One region of the Pseudoalteromonas sp. NZS127 genome, then DNA from elsewhere that is predicted to be linked to it. Evidence: predicted binding sites of a transcription regulator. Region 1 holds the regulator's gene; the other holds the start of a gene.
What was found. The regulator LexA, encoded in region 1, represses DNA repair genes until DNA is damaged. The targets are predictions, from matches to a motif close to TACTGTATNNNNATACAGTA.

Region 1 (5,007 bases):
CCAGTGGGCACCGATATCAGCATAGTCGCGTACATAAAAAACAGCTCGCCAGCCACCGGCATACCGGTAGTAAACATATGATGCGCCCACACTGTAAAACTCAACAACGCAATTGACGCCGTGGCATATACCATGGAGGAATAACCAAAAAGTTTTTTACGCGAAAAGGTAGGAACTATAGTAGAAATAATGCCAAAAGCCGGCAAAATCATTATGTATACTTCGGGGTGGCCAAAAAACCAAAATATGTGCTGAAACATCACCGGATCACCGCCACCAGCTGCATCAAAAAAGCTGGTTGCAAAGTATTTATCGGTGAGCACCATGGTCACTGCACCTGCGAGTACCGGCATAACCGCAATTAATAAAAATGCCGTTATCAGCCAAGTCCATACAAACATAGGGACCTTCATCCAAGTCATGCCTGGGGCACGCAAGTTAACTATGGTTACAATTACATTAATTGCCCCCATAATGGAGCTAATACCCATAATATGCACAGCAAATACAAACATGGCGGTATTGTCATTACTGTAGGTTGTGGACAGCGGCGCATAAAAAGTCCAACCAAACGCAGGACCGCCACCGGGCATTAATAGCGATGATAATAAAATTAAAAACGCGAATGGTAAAATCCAAAAACTCCAGTTATTCATTCGGGGTAAGGCCATATCAGGCGCGCCAATCATTAATGGCACCATCCAGTTAGCTAAGCCAGTAAAGGCCGGCATAACGGCACCAAATACCATAATCAACCCATGAACCGTGGTCATTTGATTAAAAAAGTGAGGATCGACTAATTGCAATCCTGGCTGAAATAACTCAGCGCGGATCACCATAGCCATAGCACCACCAATAAAAAACATAGTTAGCGAAAAAATTAAGTACAAGCTACCTATATCTTTATGATTAGTGGTATATAACCAACGCTTAAAGCCTTTAGCAGGATGATGAGCGTGGTGAGCTTCATTAATGTCAGGTTGTTCTACTATGCTACTCATTAGTTCGCCTCCCCATCGGCATCAAGTGCTGCCTGTATTTCACTTGGTTGAATTACATCACCGGTATCATTACCCCATGCATTACGCTTATAAGTAATTACCGCTGCTAATTGCTTTATAGAGAGCTGTTTAGCAAAGGCTTGCATGGCTGTGCCGGGGCTTCCGTGAATAACAATATCAATGTGGTCTTTTATATCGCCAAGCACTATCGGGCTGCCTTTAAGTGCAGGAAAAACGCCTGGCAAACCTAACCCTGTGGGCTGATGACATGCAGCACAATTGGCCATATACACTTGCTCACCCAAAGTCATTAATTCTTCTTTAGGGAGTGTTTGGTCAAGTAATGCAGCATCTGCTGCTGCTGCTTTTTGCTTTGCTTGTTTAGCATCTGCTAGCCAAACTTTAAAATCGGCCTCTGACTTAGCCTCTACTACCACTGGCATAAAGCCATGATCTTTACCGCATAGCTCAGCACACTGACCGCGATAAATACCGACTTCGTTTATGTTGGTCCACGTTTCGTTAATAAACCCCGGGTTTGCATCTTTTTTAATAGCAAAATCGGGCACCCACCAAGAATGAATAACATCGTCGGAGGTCATTAAAAAGCGTACTTTTTTATTGATCGGTAATACCAGAGGCTTATCTACCTCAAGTAAATAGTTGGGGTTTTTATCGGCTAGGTTAGCAATTTCATTTTGCGGTGTGGCAAGTATTGAGTAAAACTCAACATCTTCCCCCATATATTCGTAATGCCATTTCCATTGTGAACCAGTTACTTTAATAGTGATATCCGCTTTACTGGCATCTTCCATCGCTATTAATGTTTTAGTTGCGGGGACTGCCATTGCTATTAAAATAACAAATGGAATTGCTGTCCAGAGTATTTCTACTTTGGTACTTTCGTGAAATTGAGCAGCAACTGCTCCTTTAGATTTACGATGATGAATAAGTGCCCAAAACATAACGGCAAATACAATCACGCCTATTACACAGCATATTAAAAATATGGTCATGTGTAGTTGATAAACATTATTACTTATATCGGTTACGCCTTTGCGCATATTATATTGGCTATTTGCCAATGCTAACTGCGGAAAAACAAACAATATAAGCCACAAGGTAGAGCTCAATTTACCCATGTGACAGCTCCTTTAATACTGTTGCGAGTGCAAAACAAAAAGACATAAGCTTTAAATGCCAATTTGTTATTTTTTATTTTTGTATTGCTGCCGGATATATAAATATATTTTCTCAAAACTAAAGCTGTGAGTTATTGTTAGTCCAGCCCATTAACAATTAGTTAATAATTGAACAACTAGCAAGTTTTAGTTTGAAAAATAATCAAATAATATTAGGGGATTAGCGTAAATATGGGATTTATTTAATTTTGTTCTAAGCAGGAAGTGAGCAACAGCAAGGGTTACAAATAAAAAGACAGCGATAACGAGTATTAAATACTTAAATGATAAAAAACATAAACTTAATATAATTTTTTCATTGCAGCGGAATTTTCACAAAAAAAAGGCAAAAAAAAAGCGCACTAAAAAGTGCGCATTAATTATCTGAGCTATTAAATTATGCCGATATTTTACATAGCTATAACAGCTTAATTGTCACATCCAGTCAGCATTACGAATAACCCCAACAGCTAAGCCTTCAATATTAAAAGATTCCTTTTCAAGATCCACTTCTATCGACGAAAATTCTTTATTTTCAGCATGCAATAATACTTTTTTGCCTGCTTTTTCTAAGCGTTTTACCGTTACATCGTCATCAACGCGGGCAACAATAACTTGGCCATTTTCGGCAACTTGAGTGCGATGAACAGCCAGTAAATCACCATCCATAATACCAATATCTCGCATGCTCATACCATTTACACGCAATAAAAAATCGGCAGCGGGTTTAAACATTAACGGGTCAATTTTACAATGGCTCTCAACATGTTGTTGCGCCAAAATAGGTTCGCCGGCAGCTACACGGCCTATTAACGGTAAACCAAGTTGTTCTGGTTCATCTTCTTCAATAAGTTGAATACCACGGCTAGCGCCTGGTTTCATTTTAATAGCGCCTTTTTTAGCCAGCGCTTTTAAATGCTCTTCTGCTGCATTAGCACTTTTAAAGCCTAATGTTTGTGCAATTTCTGCGCGTGTAGGAGGCATACCAGTGTCTTTAATAAACACTTTAATAAGTTCGAGTATTTGCGCTTGGCGGTTAGTTAATGGTCGCATACAACTGGTTTTCCATACAGTACATTTAACTGTGAGTATATACAGTTATCTGAAAATCGCAAATTTAAATTACTCCTCGCCTTTGCTGCCAAAGGTGGCATTGGTCTAAGCTTAAAATTACCAAGTAAATTACAGATAAAATTACGCAGATCACGATAGTGTTAGTTTTACGTTACATTAATTACATAACTACTAAGTTGTTGCTGTTATTAAAAATTAGTTAGCTATCGTTTTTGTAATGGGCCTTAACTTCATCAATGTGAATTAACGGAGAGTGTTATGAATATCACTGTAGCGGTAATAATTAACGGTCCTAAACGTAAAGTATGGGCGGCAATAACTGACATCGAAAACAGTGCCAATATGCTGTCTGGCATTATTGATGTAAAAATAATCGAGAAGCCACCACAAGGGCTAGTGGGCCTAAAATGGTTAGAAACACGAAAAATTTTTGGTAAAGCAGCCTCAGAAACCATGTGGATCACCGAAGCTGTTACTAATGAATACTATTGCACTCGCGCAGAAAATGGCGGGGCAGTTTATACCACTAAGCTGTCACTTACCGCCGCCGAACCTAGCACCTGTTTAACCATGACTTTTTCTGATAGATCTGAGTCTATTTGGGTAAAAATGATCTCTGCAGTGATAGGTTTTTTTCTTAAAAGTTCGATGCGTAAAATGCTAAAAAAAGATCTCGATGAAATTAAGCACTATGTAGAAAGCAAAAAGTAGCACTGTATTACCATGCAGTAGCTGCACTAATTTGGCTATCATATCGCCATGAAAAATCGTATTATCGGTTATCGTTTTCAACCTTTAAAGGAGTAACAATGAGTATTTGGCATCAACCTATTACTTTAGCGTTTTGTAAGCAGTTAGACCAAGGCATAAATGGCCAAGGTACACTGATGAAAACCATGGGGATTGAAATAACTGAAATTGGTGATGATTACTTAGTTGCCACTATGCCAGCAATTCCTGCGCACCATAACCCTATAGGCATGGTGCATGGCGGAGCAAACGTGGTTTTAGCCGAAAGTGTTGCCAGCTACGCGGCTAATTTTGTGGTCGACTTCACTAAATTTTATTGTGTAGGGCAAGAGATCAGTGCCAGCCATTTAAAAGCCTCGCGTAATGGCACCTTAACCGCCACCGCAAAAGCGTTTCATATTGGCAAGCGTAGCTCAGTATGGGAAATAAAAATAACGAATAGTCGCGGCGAGCTTTGCTGCGTATCAAAAATGACCGCAGCTGTTGTAGAGCGCAAAGGCTAAGGCTATTTTTCTAGCGGGTAAATAGTAATTTCCATGCCTGCACCAATTGCCGATATACGTAATAATGTATCGGCGTGCAGCGCTTGGTTAAAACACTTTGGCGAAGTGCCCGATTCAAAACCAATATCAAAGGTACGGCGCGAACAACTCAACCATTGCTTAAGTGCAGCCCGCGAGCATGACTCTACTAACTCACATAAGTGGTTAATTGCTTTATCCGGTGAAGATATTTCGCCTGTTACTTCTATACGCGCTAACTGACGGTATTCGTCTTTATCATAATGTAAAATAGTGGCGATTTTTTTTAGGTCAGCTACAAGCACGCTAATATCTTGCTTTGACTCAAGCTCTAGGTCTACATTTAAAAATTGAATTTCCGACATTGTCTGCTGTTTATCCTCTAATTAGTTCGCTGTAAACTTTAACGCAGTTTTACGCTTATACCAAATCAACTCTGCAATATTCACCTTTTTTATCTGAATAGTCGGCTATTTTTAC
Region 2 (5,007 bases), on a different contig from region 1:
GCATAAACTAAAAAGCCATTGCAATTAATTAATCGCAATGGCTTTTTAAATTGGGTAAAGCTTTTTATTAGTCTTGCTTTGGTAGTAAACCAAAGTGATAATATGCGTTGTCTGACACTATTCGTCCACGGGGTGTTCGCTGAATAAAGCCCTGTTGAATTAAAAAGGGTTCGATTACATCTTCAATAGTCTCTTTTTCCTCGCCAATAGCTGCAGCTATATTGTCGAGCCCAACTGGGCCGCCCATAAATTTTTCTATAATGGCGAGTAAGTACTTACGATCCATATAATCAAAACCGCTTTTATCTACATCGATCATATTAAGTGCCAGCTCTGCCACTTCGGCGTTTACCGTACCGTCTGACTTTACTTGGGTGTAGTCACGCACTCGGCGTAGTAATCTATTGGCAATACGGGGGGTACCGCGTGAGCGTTTAGCAATTTCAACTGCACCCTCGTCGCACATTTCTAAATCAAGAAAATGCGCCGATCGCCCTACTATGTACGATAAGTCTTCTACTGAATAAAACTCTAAGCGCTGCACAATACCAAAGCGGTCACGCAGTGGCGAGGTTAACGAACCCGCGCGAGTCGTTGCGCCAATAAGCGTAAACGAGGGTAAATCTAATTTTATCGAGCGTGCTGCTGGGCCTTCACCTATCATAATATCAAGTTGGTAGTCTTCCATTGCTGGGTAGAGTATTTCTTCAACTTGTGGGCTTAACCTGTGTATTTCATCAATAAATAATACATCACCTTCTTCAAGGTTGGTTAGCAATGCGGCTAAATCACCGGCTTTTTCGAGCACTGGCCCTGAGGTTGCCTTTATATTTACCTGCAGCTCGTTGGCAACAATATTAGCTAATGTAGTTTTACCCAAACCTGGTGGGCCAAAAATAAGCAGGTGATCGAGTGCTTCGCCTCGGCTACGGGCCGCTTCAATAAAAATTTCCATTTGCTGTTTAACATGCGGTTGACCACGGTAATCGGCGAGTAGTTTTGGCCTAATTGCACGGTCTATAGAGTCTTCGTTGGGTTTTTCAGTCGCGTCAATTAAGCGATCAGCTTCGATCATAGGTTACTCACAGCATTGATTTTAAAGATTCTTTAATAAGAACCTCAGTAGACATATCGGGTTTACTTACTGATTTTACTGCTTTTTGCGCTTGTGGCAATTTATAACCTAGCGACACCAAAGCCGACACAGCATCATCGGCGGCATTATTAGCAATTGTTGCGTCGCTAAACGGCTCAATAACCGCACTGTCGCTGAAAGGGGTGAATAAATCGTTGCCCCAATTTTTTAATCTGTCTTTCATTTCGAGTACTAGCCGCTCGGCGGTTTTTTTACCTACACCGGGTAATTTAACTAAGCTTGTGGAGTCTTCGTTATTTACACAGCTTACAAATTGCTGCGCCGACATACCCGACAAAATAGCTAAACCTAGCTTTGGCCCTACGCCATTGGCTTTTAATAACTCTCTAAATAAGGCACGCTCTACTTTATTGTTAAAGCCAAACAATAGTTGTGCATCTTCGCGTACTACAAAATGAGTATAAACAATGGCATTTTCGCCAACTTTAGGTAAGTCGTAAAAGCAGGTCATTGGCATTTGCACTTCGTAGCCAACACCATTTACCTCTAATAATATTTCGGGAGGTTGTTTTTCTACTAAAATACCATTTAAGCGACCAATCATAGTTATTTCCTTAAACGTCCTCTAACGGTTTTGCTTGCGCTACCCGCTAGTTTTATTAAATTTTGTTCTGAGTGCGCATGGCAAATAGCAATAGCCAGTGCATCGGCGGCATCAGCTTGTGGCGTACCAGGTAGTTTTAAAATGTTTTTAACCATATGCTGTACTTGAGTTTTATCGGCGCCACCATTGCCTACTACGGCTTGTTTTATTTGCCTTGCTGAGTATTCAAATACTGGTAAGTCGGCCATTGCAGCGCCTACAATAGCAGCACCACGTGCTTGGCCTAGCTTTAAGGCTGAGTCGGGATTGTGCGCCATAAACACTTTTTCTATCGCGAAGGTTTCTGGCGAAAACTGCTCTATAAGCTGGGTAATGCCTTGGTAAATCATTTTAAGTCTTATATGAAACTCATGATCCGCTAATTTAATGCAACCACTGCCTAAATAAGTGAATTTAGATCCCTGATGCGCTACAACACCGTAGCCAGTTAAGCGTGAGCCTGGATCAATCCCTAAAATTATGGCCAAAAAGCACCCTCATTATTGTTATTCGTTAATTAGGCTAATAATGCCAGAGCACTGTATAAATTACCAGTAACAATAAAACAAAAACGCCCACTTAAGTGGGCGTTTTCCTTTTGCTTAAATATTGGCAACTTAACCTAACGCACGCACCAGCCCTTGGGTGTTTTGCTTAAGTGTGCGAGCAATCATAAAATAGCCTAACCCCGCTACAAACACTCCACCTGCCACCGGTCCTATTATCCAAATATGTGGATGTAATTTACCCGCCAGATCAAATAACTGCTGCTGTACAATTAATAGCGCAATATCACTAAAAAAAGCGGCAACTAAGCCGGCCAAACCACCAAGCAATAAAAACTCATATAAAGTGGCGTTTTTAATAAGCCGGCTTTTTGCACCAAGTGTGCGCAGTATTACAATTTCTTGCATGCGCTCGCCTAAGCTTGCTTGCACTTGCGATATTAATACCAGTGCACCACACAACACCACAATAGTAAGTACAAAGCCAATTGCAAGTGACACTTGCTCTATGGTTGATTGTATTTGTTTAACAAAGTTACCTACATCTATGGCGGTAACCGTTGGGTAGCTGCGCAGCAATTGACTAAAGTCGCGTTTTTGATCAGGCTCAATACGTACCGACGATATATAGGTTGCCGGAAAGTCTTTGAGCACATCAGGACTTAAAATAATAAAAAAGTTTGGCTTAAGGGTGGCCCAGTTTACTTTACGCACACTGGTAATTTTAGCGTCAAACGACTGCGCACCAATTAAAAACGTTAACGTGTCGCCAAGTTCAACATCTAAACGCTCAAGCATAGACTCCTCAATAGATGCCTCTGCTAATGTGTTTTCATTAAACCACTGCCCTTGCACTATTTCGTTTTGCGCTGGCGGCGTTTCAAGCCAGGTTAAATTTAGCTCGCGACCAATACCAGCGCGTGCCTCTTCATCTTTTTTCTCGTTGTCTTGCAATGATACTTCTCGCGCTACCAGCTCGCCATTTACCGCATTTACCCGGCCACGAATGGTGGGATAAAACTCCGATACCTGAATGTTTTTTTGCGCCAAATAAGTATTAATTGGCTCAAGTTCGTTTTGGGTAATATTGACTAAAAATGCATTGGGAGCATCGTCTGGTAACTGCGACTGCCAATCGGCTATCATGTCGTTTTTAAGTACCACTAAAAATAGTAATAGCTTAATAGCGAGGGAAAAGCTGATCAGCTGGACTGCATTCACATTTGCACGCTTTTGAATTGACGCAATTGCCAGCGACCAACTATTACCCGGCTTTAAGCCCAATTTACGGCCACCACCAAATATAACTTTAGACACCAAAAACAACACGCCAATTAAAGTTAGGGTTGAGGCAAACAAAATCAGAGTAATTTTTATATTATTGCTAAATAGCCACATGAGTAAAAACACGGTAAACGCACTCATAGCTAAGTGCACCCGGCTAACCGCTAGTTTATCGCCTAAGTTACGACGCAGCACTCGCAATGGCGGAATATCAAATAAATCAAATAACGGCTTGATAGAAAACATCACTGCACAAATTACACCTGTGCTAATTGCCACTAACCACGGCTTAAAACCCGCCATTGGCAACGTTGTACCCATGCTTTTTGCTAAATAATGTGTTGCAATTTCTTGTAAACCATAACCAATTAATAAACCCACTGTTACCGCCATTAAACACACCATTAATAAGTGTGTAAGGTAAATTTTGCGGATCATTGCCCGGCTACCACCTAAGGTTTTCATCATAGCAACTGGGTCGTATTGGCGTTCACAATAACGCTTTGCAGACACCGCAATTGCCACTGCGGCTAAAATAATGCCCAGCAAACCTGCTAGCAACAAAAAGCTTTCTGCACGGTTTAAACTATTAGATATTGGCGATTGGCGATCTTTTACGCCATACCATTGCTGGTTTTCTTTTAACTGCGGTTTTAGCCAATCGTAAAAACTATTTATATCGCTTTCATCGCCGGCATAAAGCTGACGATAAAACACTCGGCTACCCGGTTGTATTACTTCTGTTTTTTCCACGTCGTTAATGTTTATAAGCACCCTGCGGCTACTCGAAAACACATTAAAAGGCGCGTCGGGCTCTTCTACAATTACTTTTTCAACGTTAAATAATGCAGCACCTAGCTCTACTACATCGCCTATATCTATATTTAAACTATAAAATACCGACTCGCTAAGCCACACATTGCCAAGTGTTGGTCCGCCGTTAGCAACTTCGGTTTCTCCATTTAGGCTCGACTTAACCTTAAGTTGCCCCTTTAACGGGTAACCACTTGAGGCCGCTTTTACCGAACTAAATTGCATTTCGTCGTTGGCAAATAACATAGTGTCGAAGTAAAGCATTTGTGCGGTTTTTAAATTTTGTTGCTCTGCTTTAGCTATATAAGAAGTGTCGATTACGTGATTACTGCCAAGCACTCGGTCGGCGGCAATAAAGGCGCTACTTTTTTGCGCAATACTCTGTGCAATACGCTCGGTAACCATAGATAAAGTAAGCACGGTAAGTACCGCAAGCGCTATAGCCGCACTTATCACCGTAAGCTCACCACGGCGAAACTCCCGCGAAAATAACTTAAGCGCTAACTTAGCCCACATTTGCTATTTCCTCTGCTGAGTTTTCTACTAATCGGCCACCTTCAATTTGAATAATATGCTGGCATTTTTGTGCAAGTGCCTCGTCATGCGTTACTAAAATAAGCGTAGTACCGTGCTGCGAATTTAGATCAAATAATAACGACTCAATC

Region 2: the regulator LexA is predicted to act here: its motif matches at 2,277-2,296, upstream of ruvC (crossover junction endodeoxyribonuclease RuvC).

The regions. Positions count from the first base shown of each region.
Region 1 is NZ_JADYWN010000006.1:145,437-150,443, reverse strand. Features, by position in the region: gene ctaD (cytochrome c oxidase subunit I) at 1-1,001, opposite strand, end outside; gene coxB (cytochrome c oxidase subunit II) at 1,001-2,143, opposite strand; gene lexA (transcriptional repressor LexA) at 2,618-3,235, opposite strand; gene I6E78_RS08145 (SRPBCC family protein) at 3,515-3,967, shown strand; gene I6E78_RS08140 (PaaI family thioesterase) at 4,066-4,509, shown strand; gene I6E78_RS08135 (hypothetical protein) at 4,512-4,892, opposite strand.
Region 2 is NZ_JADYWN010000027.1:6,576-11,582, forward strand. Features, by position in the region: gene ruvB (Holliday junction branch migration DNA helicase RuvB) at 68-1,075, opposite strand; gene ruvA (Holliday junction branch migration protein RuvA) at 1,083-1,700, opposite strand; gene ruvC (crossover junction endodeoxyribonuclease RuvC) at 1,703-2,227, opposite strand; gene I6E78_RS17175 (ABC transporter permease) at 2,357-4,858, opposite strand; gene I6E78_RS17180 (ABC transporter ATP-binding protein) at 4,848-5,007, opposite strand, start outside.